4 regions of the Kitasatospora sp. NPDC018619 genome follow, and region 2 is predicted to be linked to each of the others. Evidence: riboswitches for the same ligand, from Rfam matches in the RefSeq annotation. Region 2 holds a riboswitch; each other region holds the start of a gene.
The links. A riboswitch is a leader RNA that binds a small molecule or an ion and turns the genes downstream of it on or off. The one in region 2 is predicted to bind cyclic di-AMP.

Region 1 (4,203 bases), on a different contig from region 2:
GTTCGGCGGCGAGGTCCTCGGCGATGCCCACGTGCTGGTCGGCGACCAGCATCCCGGCGGCGCCGGCGGCGGCGAACCGGCGGGCGAGGCCCGCGCCCGACCCGCCGTCGAGGACCGCGATGACGACGACTGACCCGCTGACCCGCATGGCCTGCTCCTCCCTGTGGGCGACACCGCACCGGCGCCCACGCGTACTGCGGAGGATCGTAGGCACGTCCTGACCCTCCGCAACAGGGGTTACCCCTCAGGTGACCAGGCTCACGCCCACTCCGCGGCCAAGAGTCGGCCAAGACCCGTCCACGGACCGGCCACGGGCCGTCCACGGGGTGTTGGCGCACCGCTCGCATTCCGTCCGCGCACCGGCTGGATCCCGCCCGCGCACCGCCCCTTCCCCGGCCCGCGCCCGGCCGCGCTCCGCCGGAGGCGGGCCCCGCCCGCCGCACCGGATACGGTCGGTCCCATGCCAGCTCAGCCCCACCCCGCCCGGCCCGCCGCAGCGCCGTCCGACGCCTGTGCCCCACAGCTGTTCACCTGGGAGTTCGCCGCCGATCCGTACCCCGCCTACGCGTGGCTGCGCGAGCACGCCCCGGTGCACCGGACCACCCTGCCGAGCGGGGTGGAGGCCTGGCTGGTGACGAGGTACGCCGACGCCCGGCAGGCGCTCGCGGACAGCCGGCTGTCGAAGAACCCGGCGCACCACAGCGAGCAGGCGCACCGCACCGGCCGGGTGGGCATCCCCGGGGAGCGGCAGGCGGACCTGATGACCCACCTGCTGAACATCGACCCGCCGGACCACACCCGGCTGCGCCGGCTGGTGTCGAAGGCGTTCACCCCGCGCCGGGTGGCCGAGTTCGAGCCGCGGGTGCAGCAGCTCACCGACCGGTTGATCGACGGCTTCGCGCAGCGCGGCTCGGCGGACCTGATCCACGAGTTCGCCTTCCCGCTCCCCATCTACGCGATCTGCGACCTGCTCGGGGTGCCGGCCGAGGACCAGGACGACTTCCGGGACTGGGCCGGGATGATGCTGCGGCACACGAAGCCGGGACACGGCGGCGGTCAACGCGGCGGCGTGGGGCGGGCGGTGAAGCGGATGCGGGCGTACCTGCTGGAGCTGATCCACCGCAAGCGTGCGGACCTCGGGGACGACCTGATCTCGGGCCTGATCCGGGCGAGCGACCACGGCGAGCACCTGACCGAGAACGAGGCCGCCGCGATGGCCTTCATCCTCCTGTTCGCCGGCTTCGAGACCACCGTGAACCTGATCGGCAACGGGACGTACGCGCTGCTGCGCGACCCGCAGCAGCGCCGGCTGCTCCAGGAGTCGGTGGTGCGCGGCGAGAGCGGGCTGCTGGAGACCGGGATCGAGGAACTCCTGCGCTACGACGGGCCGGTGGAGATGGCGACCTGGCGCTTCGCCACCCGGCCGCTGACCATCGGCGGGGTGGACATCCCGGTCGGGGACCCGGTGCTGGTGGTGCTGGCGGCGGCGAACCGCGATCCGGCCCGGTTCGCGGCGGAGAACACCCTGGACCTGGCCCGGAAGGACAACCCCCACCTGGGGTTCGGGCACGGCATCCACTACTGCATCGGCGCTCCGCTCGCCCGGCTGGAGGGGCGCGCGGCGCTGGCCACGCTGCTTTCCCGGCTGCCCGACCTGCGGCTGGCGGAAAGCCCCGGGAACCTGCGCTGGCGCGGCGGACTGATCATGCGTGGACTGCGGGAACTCCCGGTGGAATTCAGTCCGGAGAGCCGTTCCCCGCACGCTCCTCCGGCAGCTGCTGCGCCGGCACGCCCGGAGGGTGGAGATGACACTGACGGGACGTCGCCGACCGCCGATGGAGGGGTGTGAACGCCCATCAATCCGGACATAACGCCGCTGTTGGTAGGCGATCGGACACGGGCCGTAATTCTGGTGTGATATCGACGATATGAGCTTGTGATCGGTCTGATGATCTGTCTACTCTCCCTGGAGTTCGCAGCTGCGGACCCCGTGCGCGGAACGCCGAATCCTGCCCGCCGCGCCACGGGAAACCGACCAGAACCCTGGGCAGGGGCGGGGGAACCAGGTTTGTTGCCGTCTCCCCACGGCTTGGGGTGAAGCCGCCCGAGCGGAGTCGTCTCCGCGCACGGCGGCCGGGCCACCTCCCGGTCCGAACCCGACAGCTCACCTCGCAGGCGTGCGGAGAGGGACCTCTTCATGCTGTTCGTTGGAACTGGCCGCCACCGTCGTCGTACCCAGGCCGAGAAGGCCATCGCCGTCGCCGGTGTGGCCGGCGTCGGACTCGCGATGCCGATCCTCACCGCCACCGGCGCCGCTGCCGCCCCGGCCTCCACCTGGGACGCCGTCGCCCAGTGCGAGAGCGGCGGCAACTGGAGCATCAACACCGGCAACGGCTTCTACGGCGGCCTCCAGTTCACCTCCAGCACCTGGAAGGCGTACGGCGGCACCGCCTACGCGGCGCAGGCCAACCAGGCCAGCAAGGCCCAGCAGATCTCGGTCGCCGAGAAGGTGCTCGCCTCGCAGGGCCCGGGCGCCTGGCCGGTCTGCTCCCAGAAGGCCGGTCTGACCAAGGGCGGCGCCCCGGCCGCGGTCGACACCTCCTCGGACGCCAAGCCGCAGTCCGCCGCGAAGCAGCAGGCCCCGAAGCCGGCCGCCAAGCCGGCCGAGAAGCCCGCCGCGCAGAAGCCCGCCGCCAAGCCCGCCGCGAAGCCGGCCGCCCAGAAGCCCGCCGCGCAGCCGGTCCAGCAGGCCGCCCCGCAGGCCCAGGGCTTCCCGGGCAAGGCCGGCTGGGACGCCGACGCCAAGGTGTACTGGTACCAGAGCAACGGCGCCTGGTACTGGACCAGCCACCAGAGCGTCTACCAGCAGTACGCCCCGCAGGCCGCCGCCCAGCCGCAGTACGCCCCGCAGGCCGCGCAGCAGGCCCCGCGGGCCACCGGCCACGACTACACCGTCCGCGCCGGTGACACCCTGTCGACCATCGCCGCCGCGCAGGGCGTCTCCGGCGGCTGGCACGCGCTGTACGAGGGGAACCGCGCCACCGTCGGCGGCAACCCGAACCTGATCATGCCCGGCCAGGTGCTGCACCTCGGCTGAGCCGCCGCGCCCGGCGCGGGAGCACCCGCCACGGCGCTCGGCGCCGGCGCCGCTCCACCCCGTCGTCCGAAGGGGACCGGCCCTACCGGTCCCCTTCGTCCGCATTCGCCCGCTCCGGTGGGACAAGCTGGGACAAGCAGGTGAACTACCGGTGGGTAGTGGGGCCACACGCTGAGACGGGACCGAGGCGGACGTGGCCCCGGGAGCCCGGGCGGTTAGGCTCTGGTCGTAACGACTCCGCAATCGTCCTGCTGACAGCACCACCGTCAGACCGGACCCTGCTTCCGCAAGGAGATGCCTCGTGCCGTCCATCGATGTCGTCGTAGCCCGTGAGATCCTCGACTCCCGCGGCAACCCCACGGTCGAGGTCGAGGTCGGCCTCGACGACGGCAGCACGGGTCGTGCCGCTGTCCCGTCGGGTGCCTCCACCGGCGCCTTCGAGGCGCTGGAGCTGCGCGACGGCGACAAGAACCGCTACTTCGGCAAGGGCGTCGAGAAGGCCGTCCTGGCCGTCATCGAGCAGATCGGCCCGGAGCTGGTCGGCTACGACGCGACCGAGCAGCGCCTGATCGACCAGGCGATGCTGGACCTGGACGCCACGCCGGACAAGTCCTCGCTCGGCGCCAACGCCATCCTGGGCGTCTCGCTGGCCGTCGCGCACGCCGCCTCCGAGGCCAGCGACCTGCCGCTGTTCCGCTACCTGGGCGGCCCGAACGCGCACGTCCTGCCGGTCCCGATGATGAACATCCTCAACGGCGGGTCGCACGCGGACTCCAACGTCGACATCCAGGAGTTCATGATCGCTCCGATCGGCGCGGAGTCCTTCTCCGAGGCCGTCCGCTGGGGCGTCGAGGTCTACCACACGCTCAAGGGCGTGCTGAAGGAGCGCGGCCTGTCCACCGGGCTGGGCGACGAGGGCGGCTTCGCCCCGAACCTGGACTCCAACCGCGAGGCGCTGGACCTCATCGTCGAGGCCATCCGGAAGGCCGGCTACGTGCCCGGCCGTGACGTCGCGCTGGCCCTGGACGTCGCCTCCTCCGAGTTCTACGAGGACGGCGCCTACCAGTTCGAGGGCAAGGGCCTCACCTCCGCCGAGCTCATCGAGT
Region 2 (4,203 bases):
CGCGAAGAACAGCCCGAGCCCGGCCGCGGCCGACCCCGAACCCCCCACGCCCTCCAGCGCGTTCAGCGGGCTCAGGGCCTGCGGCACCAGCCCGTCCGGCCCGCCGCCGGAGCACAGCACCGCCAGCGACACCGCACTCAGCACCCCGATCTCCAGCACCAGCGCGACGCCGAGCACCCCGGCCGTCAGGTGCAGGTCGAACCAGGCCGTCACCCCGATCACCGCCGCCCCGAACAGCGCGTACCAGCCCCAGCCCAGCTCCACCCCCAGCTGCGAGCGGACCAGCCCGCGCAGCGAGTACGCGAAGAAGCCGAGTGCCGAGGCCTCGGTGACGACGTACGCGAGCACCGCGAGCAGCCCCGAAGCCATCCCGACCACCCGGCCCAGCCCGTGCGAGACGTAGCCGTAGAACGCGCCGGCCGCGGTGATGTGCCGGGCCATCGCCACGTAGCCGACCGAGAACACCGTCAGCACCGCCGTCGCCACGATGTACGCGGCGGGCGCGCCCGCGCCGTTGCCCTGCCCGACGATGATCGGCAGGTTCCCGGTCATCGCGGTGATCGGGGCGGCGGTGGCGAGCGCCATGAACACCACGCCGACCAGGCCGACCGAGTCCGCCTTCAGCCGGTCGATGCCGCCCTCCTCCGGCCGCTCCCGCCCGGCCCGCTCCCCCGCCACGTCCCCGCTGCGCACCGCCATCCGGCCTCCTCGCCTCCCGGCCCCGCCCGGCCGCCGGACCGGCCGGGCGCCGGCCCGCCGCCAGCATGGCGCGCCGAAGGCCCCCGGCGGTCCGCCGACCGCCCGGCCCCGCAGAGGAGTTGACGCCGTGTTCGACACCTCGTACGGCCCGGCCGCGCCCTCCTCACGCCCGGAGCGGCCCCGGCGGCCGCCCGGAGCGGCCCGGAAACGCGAGCGGCCGGCCCGGCCGTACGAGAGGTCCCTCGTACGGCCGGGCCGGCCTGGGCGTGTCCCGCGCCCATGTCCGCCGTGCGGCGATCACCCGGTCGAGCGGTCACCCGACATGACCATCCCGGAGGATCGATTCGCTCCGCAGCAGCGGTGGTCGGTGAGTCCCCGGAGCTCAGCGGCCCCGAATCAGAGCGCCACGCCGTGCGCGCGCAGGAAGGTGACCGGGTTGATGTCCGAGCCGTACTCCGAGCCGTTGCGGATCTCGAAGTGCAGGTGCGGGCCGGTCACGTTGCCGGTGGCACCGGAGAGGCCGATCTGCTGGCCCACGGTGACGGTCTGACCGATCTTCACACCGATCGAGGAGAGGTGCGCGTACTCGGCGTAGTGGCCGTCGGCGAGCTTGATCTCGACCTCGTTGCCGTAGGCGCCGCCGTTGCCGGCCTTGACCACGACACCGTTGGCGACGGCGCGCAGCGGGGTGCCGGTGGAGGCGACGAAGTCCTGGCCGGTGTGGTGGCCGGAGGCCCACATCGAGCCGGCCACGCCGTAGGCGGTGCCGAGCTTCGGGTTGGCCAGCGGGGCGACGTAGCCGGAGGTGGCGGCGGCGACCGGAGTGGCGGTCACGGCCTGGGCCGGGGCGGCGACCTGGAGCTGGGTCTGGAGTTGCGCGGACGGCTTGGCGGCCTCGGTCTGCACCGGGGCCTGGGCCTGCGGCTTGGCGGCCTGGGCGGCCGGGGCGGCCGGCTTGGCGGGCTTCACCGGGGCCGCGGGCTTGGCGGCGGCGGCACCGGTGGACGGCGCGGCGGCGTGGCCCGGCAGCACGAGCTGCTGGCCCGGGAAGATCAGGTTCGGGTTGGCACCGACGACCGAGCGGTTCTGCTCGTACAGCGCGTGCCAGCCGCCCTCGACGTTCCTGGCGTCGGCGATCTTGGACAGGGTGTCGCCACCGACGACGCGGTAGCTCTCCTGCGCGGCCTGGGTGGCCTGGGCAGCCGGAGCGGCGGCCTGGGCGGCCGGCTTGGCGGCAGCGGTCTGCGCAGCCGGAGCGGCCGGGGCGGTGTGGGCCTGGGCGGTGACCGCGGTCACCAGCGGCAGGGCGAACGACACACCGGTGACGGCGGTGGCGATGCCGATGCGGGCGGCGCGGGGCAGGGCGATACGACGAGCCTGAGCAGGCATGGAATTTTCCTCTCCGACGCCTGCGAGGTGAGCTGTCGGGTTCGGGCTGGAGTTGCCCGGCCGCATGCGCGGCTTCACCCCTAGCCGGTCCTGGACGCCCGCGCCCTGAGGCGCGAACTCCGGTCCGGCGACTTACCTGTGGGTCCCCCGCTCCTGCCGTACAGAGTTCGTTTCGAACCACCGGGCAGCGGCAGGACTCGGCGTTCCACCCAGCGGATCCGTCCGGACTGGCCGGGCGGTCGCTGAACTAAAACCCATCCGTTCGGGTGAAGCAATGTCGATCTTTGAAAACGCAACGACCCCCTCTGCCGCCGTGACCCTCCGCAGGCCGGAGCGCACGATACGTACACAATCCATTCACCCCGCGCCACTGATCCACGACCCTGCGCCGAGATCGCCGACGCTGCGCAGCCGGCCACTCACGTACCGCCGATCCCCAACACGCCCACCGGTGACCCTTGTCACTCGCGCCCCGGCAGCGCAGGATTCGCCCGTGGCCACCTCCGAGGCCGGCACCCTGCGTCTGGGCACCGCGCAGGGTCGCTGGGTACTGATGGCGACGGTGCTCGGCTCCAGCATGGCGATGCTCGACGGCACCGTGGTCAACGTCGCCCTGCCCAGGATCGGCGCCGACCTCGGCGCCTCCCTGGCGTCCCTGCAATGGACCCTGAACGCCTATCTGCTCACCCTGGCGGGCCTGATCCTGCTCGGCGGCGCGCTCGGCGACCGGTACGGGCGGCGCAGGGTCTTCCTGATCGGCGTGGTCTGGTTCGCCGTCGCCTCCGCGGCCTGCGCCGCCGCGCCGGACATCCACGTGCTGATCGCCGCCCGTGCCGTCCAGGGCATCGGCGGGGCGCTGCTCACCCCGGGCTCGCTCGCCATGCTCCAGGCGGTCTTCCACCCCGACGACCGCTCGGCGGCGGTCGGCCTCTGGTCCGGCCTCGGCGGGGTGTCGGCGGCGGTCGGCCCCTTCCTGGGCGGCTGGCTGGTGGACGGCCCCGGCTGGCGCTGGATCTTCCTGCTGAACCTGCCGCTGGCCGCCGCCGTGATCGCGGTCGCCACCCGGTCGGTGCCGGAGAGCCGGGACGAGGGCGCCTCCGGCCGCTTCGACGTCCTCGGCGCCGTGCTCGCCGCCCTCGCCCTCGGCGCGATCACCTACGCGCTGACCGCGGCCGGCGAGGGCCTGTCCCCCGCGGTCTGGGTCAGCGGGGTGCTCGGCCTGGTGCTCGGCGCCGTCTTCGTGGCCGTCGAACGCCGCGCGCCCGAGCCGATGCTGCCGCTCGGGCTCTTCTCCTCCCGGCTGTTCACCGCGGTGAACCTGGTCACCCTGTGCGTGTACGCCGCGTTCAGCGGCGTCTTCTTCCTGCTGGTGGTCCAGCTCCAGATCGTGTCCGGGTTCTCACCCCTGGTCTCGGGCTTCGCGCTGGTGCCGATCACCGTGCTGATGCTGGCGCTGTCCGCGCGCGCCGGGCGCCTCGGCAAGCGGATCGGCCCGCGCCTGCCGCTGACGGTGGGCCCGCTGCTGTGCGCCACCGGGGTGCTGCTGATGCTGCGCGTCGGCACCGGCGCCTCGTACTGGGTGGACGTGCTGCCCGCCGTCGCGGTGATGGGCTGCGGGATGACACTGCTGGTCGCGCCGCTGACGGCGACGGTGCTGGCCGCCGTCGACGTCCGGCACGCGGGCATCGCGAGCGGGGTCAACAACGCCGCCGCCCGCGCGGCCGGGCTGCTCGCGGTGGCCGCCCTGCCGGCGCTGGCCGGGCTGAGCGGCGACGCCTACCGGGTGCCCTCCTCGGTCGACTCGGCGTTCCACACCGCGATGCTGATCTGCGCGGGCCTGCTGGTTGCCGGCGGACTGATCGCCCTCGGGACGGTCCGGGGCAACGTCCTGGCCCCCGAGGAGCAGCAGGTGGCCGAGCCGAACTGCGACTGGCCGTGCGGCCCCACCTCCCCGCCGCTCGACCCGGGCCACGTCCCCGCACGGCGCGAGGGCCCTGCCACCGGTCCGGCGGCAGGGCCCTCGATCGACGACTGACGAAACGTCAGAGGATGTCGCCCGGCGCGTACTTGGCCGCCTCCGGGTAGGCGGCCGCGACGGCCTCCACCTGGCGGACC
Region 3 (4,203 bases), on a different contig from region 2:
GTGGCCGGCGAGCTGGAGGCCGTGAAGGCGCAGGCCGCGGCCGAGCGCGGCGCGGCCGAGACCGAGGCGCGCCGGCTCCGGCACCGGGTCTCGGAGCTGGAGAACGCGGCCGAGCAGGGGCGCCGTTCGGCCCGTGAGGGGCGCAGCGTCGAGGACATGCGGCTGCGGCTGCTGCTGGACACCGTGCTCCAGTCGGCCCAGGGGCTCCAGCGGGAGCTGGCGCTGCCGGTCTCCCAGCTGCGCCCGGCGGACCTGGTGGAGGCGGTGGTGCCGGGGGCGGCCTCGCCGCACGACGTGGCCCGGCGCGGGCTGGCCGAGGACGATCCGGCGCTGCTGGACCAGCTGCTGGCGATCCCCCAGGTGCACCTCGTGGTGGACGGCTACAACGTGACCAAGACCGGCTATCCGACGCTGCCGCTGGAGCAGCAGCGGATCCGGCTGCTGGGCGGGCTGGCGATGCTGGCCCAGCGCACCCAGGCGGAGGTCACCTGCGTGTTCGACGGGCAGGACCTGGACGTCCCGGTGATCATGGCGCCTCCGCGCGGCGTCCGGGTGCGGTTCAGCCGGACCGGGGAGACGGCCGACGAGCTGATCCGCCGTCTGGTGCGGGCCGAGCCGCAGGGCCGTCCGGTGGTGGTGGTGTCCACCGACCGGGAGGTCGCGGAGGGCGTGCGGAAGGCGGGCGCGCGCCCCGTGGCGTCGGTGCTGCTGCTGAACCGGCTGGCCCGGCCCTGAGTCCGGCCGGACCGCGTGATGCCTGGTCAGCGCGGTGTCGGGGGGTTGTGCCGGTCCGGTGGAGTCAGTGTGCGGTGGCGGAGTTCATGCCATTGGGGGAGTGGCACAACGGATAGATCTTCACTAGGGTCTGGCGTCAAACCTATTTTCGGGAATCTCATCCCATCAGGTGAGTCCGATGGAAGAAGGAGCCGGTCCCTTGGCCTCCCACCGCCGTCCCAAGCAGCCGAGCCGCGCGCGGGTCTCCGTGCTCACCGCTGCCGCGGCGACCGCGGTCGCCCTCTCCGCCCAGGTGGCCGCGCACGCCGCGCCCCAGCCGAACACGTCGGACGTCAAGGCGCAGATCGACCAGCTCCAGGAGGAGCAGGAGCAGGCGGCCGAGAAGTACAACGGCGCCCAGGAGCGGGCCGGCCAGCTGCGCAAGCAGGCCGAGCAGCTGCAGGACCAGGTGGCCCGCGGCCAGGAGCAGATGACCCAGCTCCAGGGCGGCCTCGCCGAGGTCGCGGGCGAGCAGTACCGCACCGGCGGCATCGACCCGTCCGTCCAGCTGATGCTCTCCTCGGACCCGGCCGGCTACCTGGAGAAGGCCTCGTCCGTCCAGCAGGCCAGCGCCGGCCAGGCCGAGGCGCTCAAGGGCCTCCAGGACCAGCAGCGCCGGCTGGACCAGCAGAAGGCCGAGGCGGCCGCCGTGCTCGCCTCGCTGGACACCACCACCAAGGACCTGAACCAGGCCAAGGCGGACGTGAACGCCAAGCTGAAGGCCGCTCAGGACCTGCTGAACTCGCTGAGCGCCGCGGACCGCGCCGCGCTGCGGGCCCAGCAGGCGCAGGCCGACCGGGCCTCGCGCGGCAGCGACCGGGTCGACCTCAACAGCCTGCCGGCCGCCAGCGGCTACGCGGCCACGGCGGTGGCCAAGGCGATGGGCAAGCAGGGCTCGCCGTACGTGTGGGGGGCCACCGGGTCGACCACCTTCGACTGCTCGGGCCTGATGGTGTGGGCGTACGGCCAGGCGGGCGTCTCGCTGCCGCGCACCTCGCAGGAGCAGGGCCACTACGGCACCCGGGTGCCCTCGCTGGACCAGGCCCAGCCCGGCGACCTGGTGGTGTACGGCAACGACATGCACCACGTCGGGATGTACATCGGCAACGGCATGGTGGTCCACGCGCCGCACACCGGGGACGTGGTGAAGGTGATGAAGGCCGACGCGATGTCCATCAACACCATCCGCCGGGTCTGACGGCCCGACACGCCCGGGGGCTCCCGGCCGGGCCCTGTGAAAAGCGCCACCCCCGCTCGGGGGTGGCGTCGGGCTTTCCGGCCCCTGCCGACCACATGCTGAGAAGCGATCAGCCTTCTGTGCGGCAGTGGTCACCATCGGTCATTTTCACAAAGGAACTTGGGCAATCTTCAGTCTTTTTTCTGACAAGGATTTGAACGGATCACGGTTCAGTTACTAGGGTCATGCTCCGAACCACCGCACTGTCGATCGCCCAGCCAGGGTGGCGGCGGTGGTTACCGCCGAGTTCGCGAGGCAGCGGGGCAGGTCGAAGCGACTGCCCGACAGGGGAGCCCAGTGTTCGGGGGCGCTGCGGAGCGGAGCCGGGGAACCACGTTCCTCCGGGGTGAATCGGCGCCGGGTCGGCCGGTGAAACGGCCGTGAGGCGTCGTAGGGCATGCTTCCGGCCCGAACCCGTCAGCTCACCCGGTAGGCGGACGTAGGAAGAAGGAGTCCGCCTTCGTGGCGTCCCATCGTCGTCCCAAGCCCGCAGGACGGGCCCGCGTCTCGATCCTGACCGGTGTCGCCGCCGCGGCCGTCGCCCTGTCCGCGCAGGGTGCCCACGCCGACCCGCAGCCGACCAAGGAACAGGTCAAGGAGCAGGTCGACCAGCTCAACGAGCAGGCCGAGGTCGCGACCGAGGCCTACAACGGCGCCCAGGCCAAGCAGCAGGAGCTGGAGAAGCAGGTCTCCGGCCTCCAGGACCAGGTGGCGCGTCAGCAGGCGCAGGTCACCGAACTCCAGGGCGGCCTGGCCGAGATCGCCGGCGAGCAGTACCGCAACGGCGGGATATCGCCGACCGTCCAGCTGATGTTCTCGTCCACCCCGGACAGCTTCCTCAGCCAGGCCGGCGCGCTGAACCAGGCCGGCAGCACCCAGAAGGGCCAGCTGAAGGAGCTCCAGGAGCAGCAGCGCAAGCTCGACCAGGACCGCAACGAGGCCCAGGGCAAGCTCGCCGAGCTGGAGTCGACCACCCAGCAGCTGAAGGCCTCCAAGGACGAGGTCCAGGGCAAGCTGAAGGCGGCTCAGGACCTGTTCAACACCCTGACCGAGCAGGACCGCCAGGCGCTGCGCCAGGCCGAGGAGAAGGCCGCGGCCGACGCCAAGGCCAAGGCCGACGCCGCCCAGGCCCAGCAGCAGCAGGCCGACCGCGCCTCCCGCGACAACAGCCGCGGCACCCTCGCGGCCCCCACCACCACCGCCCCGGTGAAGGTGGCCGCCGGCAGCTCGCGCGGTGCCGCCGCCCTCTCGGCCGCGGCCTCCAAGATCGGCAGCCCGTACGTCTGGGGCGCCACCGGCCCGGGCTCCTTCGACTGCTCCGGCCTGATGGTCTGGGCGTACAACCAGGCCGGCGTGTCGCTGCCGCGCACCTCGCAGGCGCAGGCGGGGGCCGGCACCCGGATCGGTACGGACATCTCCCAGGCCCAGCCCGGCGACCTGCTGATCTTCTACAGCGACGCCCACCACGTCGGCATCTACGCGGGCAACGGCCAGGTGCTGCACGCCCCCAAGCCGGGTGCGTCGGTGCGCTACGAGGCGGTCACCAACATGCCGCTGACCTCCATCGTGCGGGTCTGACCCCCACGCGGACGCCTCCGGGCCCGGTCTTCCCCAGGGAAGGCCGGGCCTGCGGCTTTTCCGGCGGATCGGTCTGGTGTCCGATATGGGAGTGAATATTCGGGTCGGGAGGGGTTTGGACTCGCTTGCCCGGACTCGCTAACGTCTGCCACCGGACTCCCGCTCGACGGCCGCCCGCCCCGGTGCGGCGGCGGGGGCCGCGCCGCAGGATTGGAGCCGCTGCCGCCATGCCCGTGCACCGCCGTTCCCCACTGCTCGCCCGGGCGCTGGTGCTGACCGCGGCCGCCGCCACCGCGCTGGGCGCGGGCACCGCGGGCAGCGCCGAGGCCGCCCCCGCCAGCCCGGACCCGGCCGACCGCCAGGACGTCAAGACGCAGGTGGAGCAGCTGTACGACGAGGCCGAGCAGGCGTCCGAGAAGCTCAACGCGGCGCAGGAGGCCCAGCGCCGGCTCCAGGGCGAGACCACGATCCTCCAGGGCGAGATCGCCCTCGCCCAGGACCAGCTCAACGAGGTGCGCGGGGACCTGGCGACGGTGGCCGGGGCCGAGTACCGCGCCGGCGGGATGGCCCAGACCGCCCAGCTCATCCTCTCGACCGACCCGGCGGGCTACCTG
Region 4 (4,203 bases), on a different contig from region 2:
GTACGTCCCGGTGCTGCGCAAGATCGAGGGGTTCACGGCGGCGATGCGGGCGGTGCTCGGGCGCGGCCAGGAGGAGGCCGAGGACCTCGTCCACCACACGCTGTTCAGCGTGGAGGGCGGGCACGCGGCGGCCGGCGCGCTGCTCGACAAGGGCTGTACGGCGATCGTCTGCGGGAGCGACATGATGGCGCTCGGGGCGATCCGGGCGGTGCGGCAGCGCGGGCTGTCGGTGCCGCAGGACGCGTCCGTGGTGGGCTTCGACGACTCGCCGTTGATCGCCTTCACCGAGCCGCCGTTGACCACGATCCGGCAGCCGGTCGAGGCGATGGCCACCGCGGCGGTGGACGCGCTGCTGGAGGAGGTCGGCGGGAACGCCGCGCAGCGCGGCGAGTTCATGTTCCAGCCGGAGCTGGTGATGCGCGGGTCCACCGGGGCCTGCGCGCGTTGAGCCGCGGCCGTAACGGCCGCTGCCACGGTCGGTCGACGGGCCCCGGAGGGCGTTGCTCTCCGGGGCCCGTCGACGTGTGTGGGGCCGGCCGGACCGGCCCTCGGGAACGCCGGGACCCCCGGGGAGGAGCGACCAGACTCTCCCCGGGGGTGGCGGGTGGTCAGCGGGCGGGCGGGGGCCTGCGGCTGACGGATGACAGTGGACGGATGACAGCTGACAGATGTTGAAATCTGTCAGCTGTCAGTTGTCATCTGTCCGTGGTTCTCAGACCCGGCCGGCGAAGTCCGGGGCCCAGTTGGCGATGCTCTGCTCGCGGACGCCCGAGCTCGGGTTGGCGGCCTCGACGTACTTGCCGTTGCCGACGTAGATCGCGACGTGGTAGACGCCGGAGTCCTTGCCGTTGTTGGACCAGAACAGCAGGTCGCCCGGCTGGAGGCTGTCCAGCGAGACGTGGGTGCTGGCGGCGGCCTGGTCGGCGGCGACCCGCGGGACGGAGATGCCCGCGGCGCGCAGCGCGGCCTGGGTCAGGCCGGAGCAGTCCCAACCGCCGTTGCCGGTGCCGCCGTAGACGTACGCCTGACCGACCTTCGACTCGGCGAAGGAGACCGCGGCGGCCATGCTGCCGGTGGCGGCCGGGGCCGGGGCCGGGGCCGGGGTCTGGGCCTGCGGAGCGGGCTTGGCGGCCGGCTTGCTGGACGGCTTGGTCGCCGGGGCCTGGGTCTGGGGCTGGGTCTGCGCGGCCGGCTGGGCGTCCACGGAACCGCCGTTCGCGGACTGGCCGGACTTCTGCGAGCGGTCGAACCAGGTGAAGCCCGAGCCGGACTTGCCGTCGAAGGACAGGTGCTGGCCCGGGTAGATGCTGTCCGGCCCCTCGGTCAGGGTGGAGCGGTTGAGCTCGTACAGCCGCTGCCAGCCGCCCTGCACGTTGTGCCGGTCGGCGATGGAGGAGAGCCAGTCGCCCTCGACGACGGTGTAGTCGCCGCCCTGGGCCTGCTGCCGGCCCGTCTGGGCCCGGTCGCCGCGGTTGCCGGAGGCGGCGGAGTCCATGGCGGCCTGCGCGTCGCCCTGGGCGGGCGTGGCGGGCGTGGCGGGCTTCGCGGCCGGCGCCTGGGGCCGGGCGGGCTTGGCGGTGGGCTTCGCCGCCGGAGCGGCCGGCTTGGCGCTCTGGGCGGGCTTGGCGGCGGTGGAGCCCGAGGCGGAGCCCGCCGAGGTGTCGACGGCGGCCGGGGCGCCGCCCTTGGTGAGCCCGGCCTGGACCGAGCAGACCGGCCAGGCGCCGGGGCCCTGCGAGGCGAGGACCTTCTCGGCGATCGCGATCTGCTGGTCCTTGGTGGCCTGGTTGGCCTGCGGGGCGAAGGCGGTGCCGCCGAAGGCGGCCCAGGTGCTGGAGGTGAACTGCAGACCGCCGAAGAAGCCGTTGCCGGTGTTGATGCTCCAGTTGCCGCCGCTCTCGCACTGGGCGACCTTGTCCCAGGTGGCGACGGAGGCGGCGGAGGCGGTGCCGGAGGTGAGGCACGGGACGGTGAGGCCGACGCCGGCGACGCCGAGGGCGGCGATCACGCGACGGGTGCGGCTGGACAGGCTGGTGCCGTTGGTGCCGTTGGTGGGCAGCATGAAGACGCGGTCCTCTCCCACGCCTGCGAGGTGAGCTGTCGGATTCGGGCCGGAGTTGCCCGGCCGTGCGGTGTGCACGGCTTCACCCCTAGCCCTGGACCGTTCCGGAGAGCGGTCCGGGGCGACTTACCTGTGGGTCCCCCGCTCCTGCCGTGGTGCGTCTATCGCGCTGCCAGGACATCCGACGGCAGGACTCGGCGTCGCGGATGAACCGGGTTCGTGTGGTCACGAACGGGGAGCACGTTAATCAGACTCAAGTTCAAACTGCAAACCCTTGTGATGCGCATCACGGTTTAGTGGGAACTGCCAAAATTGCCACCCATCATGATCACAAATGATCCTTTTCAGGCAATGCTGTTGCAGAACTCCACAATTGGCTGCTCCTCAGGAGCGAGGTGACGGCGCGTCGAATCGCCCTGCGGCGCGCGTCGGCGGATGGGGGAGCGGCCGTGATGCGCCGCTGCGGATCCGCGACCGACGGCCGCTTCCTATTTCCTTTCAAATAGGCCAGAACGGACATTCCTTTGTCGTGCCCCGTGCAGCTCGGAAGGGCGGCGAGCATGCCGAAGGGCCCGGAACGGATGCCGTTCCGGGCCCTTCGGTGCACGTCGGCGGGCGCGCGGTGTCGAAATTACTGCCCGGCGGGCGCCTCGGCGGCCGCGTGGGCGCCGCGAGCGCCCTCCGGGGCCCCGTCGGCCCCGGCGGCGGCCGCCTCCGCCTCGGCCCGTGCCAGGTCCTCCGCGGAGGGCGCGGGCAGCGCGGCCAGGTAGGTCGCGGCGATCAGCTGGCCGACGGACGGGTAGGCGCCCAGCGGCGCGGCCGACGGGCAGCCGGTCTCCTCGGCGGCGGTGGCGAGCAGCTCGGAGTCTGCCTCCGGGCCGATCACCAGCGGGGCCAGCGCCGGGCGCTGCGAGCCGGTGTCCTTGAGGTGGTTGACGGCGGCGGCCACCGAGCCGGGCACGTCGAGCGCGGCGGCGACGACCGGCACGGCCAGTCGCGCGGCCAGCAGTACGCCGGTGATGCCGGCCGCGGCGGCCGCGTCCTCGCCGCCGACGGTGGTCAGCACCACGCCGTCCGCGGCGGTCGCGATGGCGAACAGCCGGGCGCGGTCGGCCCGGGCCAGCCCGGCCTCGGAGAGTCGGACGTGCACGGCCTCGGCCAGCAGCGGGTGCGGGCCCAGCGGGTCGGTGACGGGGGCTCCGTACTCGGCGGCGAGCGCGTGGAGCTCGCCCAGGAAGGCGTGCGGGCCGGGCACCAGCGGGACCAGGACGGGCATCGGCAGCCCGGCCTCGGCGGCCAGCGCCAGCAGCTCGGCCACCGTGCGGTCCTCGCCCTCCGCGGCGCCGGTGCCGTCACCGGGGAGGTAGCCGACCGCCGTCTGGACGCCGTTGTGCTCGGTGCGGACGATCGAGAGCAGCTCCTCGACCACCGAGCGGGACTCGGGTCCGGCGGGTGCGGGCACGGCGAGCACCAGGGCCGGGGCGCCGGCCGGGATCTCGGGGCGCTCGGGACGACGGTGGCGCCCCCGCGCACGGGAGCCTGGAGTGCGGACGGGCAGTGGCGCGCCCGGGATGGCTGCGGTGCTCATGCCGGAGATCGTAGGACATCGGCCCGTCCGGCTTGCAGTCGGCTGCCGTACGGGTTTCGCGCGGTCAGGGTGCGGGCGCGGTGCGGCTTCGGGGCCGGTCCGCGCGCATTGCCTACAATCCGGACATTCCTCACCCAACCCCCGAGTCGTACCCCGTGGTAGCCACAACGCGATCGGAGGGGGCGGACGTTGCGCCCGTGACGCGTGAGATGTCTCACAGCATGAGGTCGGCCTGACGGAGGGTCACGGGCGGGCGACTCCCGGCGTTCGAAGATCAACATTCAGCGGGGAGGTGCTCACGGCCGGTTATCGCGCGCTCGACGATTCATCGGCTATGTCCGTTTACGTACCGTCAGGAGAAGGGCTCGTGAAGAGATCGCGGCGGCGGACAAAATGCCTCGTGCACCTGCAACGTCCCGTGCTGATGCACGTGCACTGCGGCTATCATCGCGTCAAGTGAGGCGTTGTGCCGGACCGGTACGGGGCCGGTCCGTTCGTTTCGGCGGTGCCGGGGGCGCCGCGCAGGACGACAACTCCGGAGCTCTTCGGGAGA

Region 1: it holds a riboswitch for cyclic di-AMP, as region 2 does, so the genes downstream of both, ACH5AR_RS24785 (transglycosylase family protein) here and ACH5AR_RS18845 (peptidoglycan DD-metalloendopeptidase family protein) in region 2, are expected to answer to the same signal.
Region 3: it holds a riboswitch for cyclic di-AMP, as region 2 does, so the genes downstream of both, ACH5AR_RS14750 (NlpC/P60 family protein) here and ACH5AR_RS18845 (peptidoglycan DD-metalloendopeptidase family protein) in region 2, are expected to answer to the same signal.
Region 4: it holds a riboswitch for cyclic di-AMP, as region 2 does, so the genes downstream of both, ACH5AR_RS02530 (transglycosylase family protein) here and ACH5AR_RS18845 (peptidoglycan DD-metalloendopeptidase family protein) in region 2, are expected to answer to the same signal.

What each region holds. Positions count from the first base shown of each region.
Region 1 covers NZ_JBISAI010000016.1:79,779-83,981, reverse strand. The annotation lists gene ACH5AR_RS24795 (SDR family NAD(P)-dependent oxidoreductase) at 1-148, opposite strand, end outside; gene ACH5AR_RS24790 (cytochrome P450) at 461-1,849, shown strand; cyclic di-AMP (ydaO/yuaA leader) riboswitch at 2,024-2,192, shown strand; gene ACH5AR_RS24785 (transglycosylase family protein) at 2,198-3,097, shown strand; gene eno (phosphopyruvate hydratase) at 3,399-4,203, shown strand, end outside.
Region 2 covers NZ_JBISAI010000011.1:38,073-42,275, reverse strand. The annotation lists gene ACH5AR_RS18850 (APC family permease) at 1-699, opposite strand, end outside; gene ACH5AR_RS18845 (peptidoglycan DD-metalloendopeptidase family protein) at 1,096-2,088, opposite strand; cyclic di-AMP (ydaO/yuaA leader) riboswitch at 2,091-2,291, opposite strand; gene ACH5AR_RS18840 (MFS transporter) at 2,642-4,123, shown strand; gene purB (adenylosuccinate lyase) at 4,131-4,203, opposite strand, start outside.
Region 3 covers NZ_JBISAI010000008.1:113,434-117,636, forward strand. The annotation lists gene ACH5AR_RS14740 (NYN domain-containing protein) at 1-735, shown strand, start outside; gene ACH5AR_RS14745 (NlpC/P60 family protein) at 935-1,972, shown strand; cyclic di-AMP (ydaO/yuaA leader) riboswitch at 2,310-2,463, shown strand; gene ACH5AR_RS14750 (NlpC/P60 family protein) at 2,474-3,589, shown strand; gene ACH5AR_RS14755 (NlpC/P60 family protein) at 3,817-4,203, shown strand, end outside.
Region 4 covers NZ_JBISAI010000001.1:639,909-644,111, forward strand. The annotation lists gene ACH5AR_RS02525 (LacI family DNA-binding transcriptional regulator) at 1-448, shown strand, start outside; gene ACH5AR_RS02530 (transglycosylase family protein) at 713-2,083, opposite strand; cyclic di-AMP (ydaO/yuaA leader) riboswitch at 2,070-2,230, opposite strand; gene ACH5AR_RS02535 (hypothetical protein) at 2,694-3,650, opposite strand.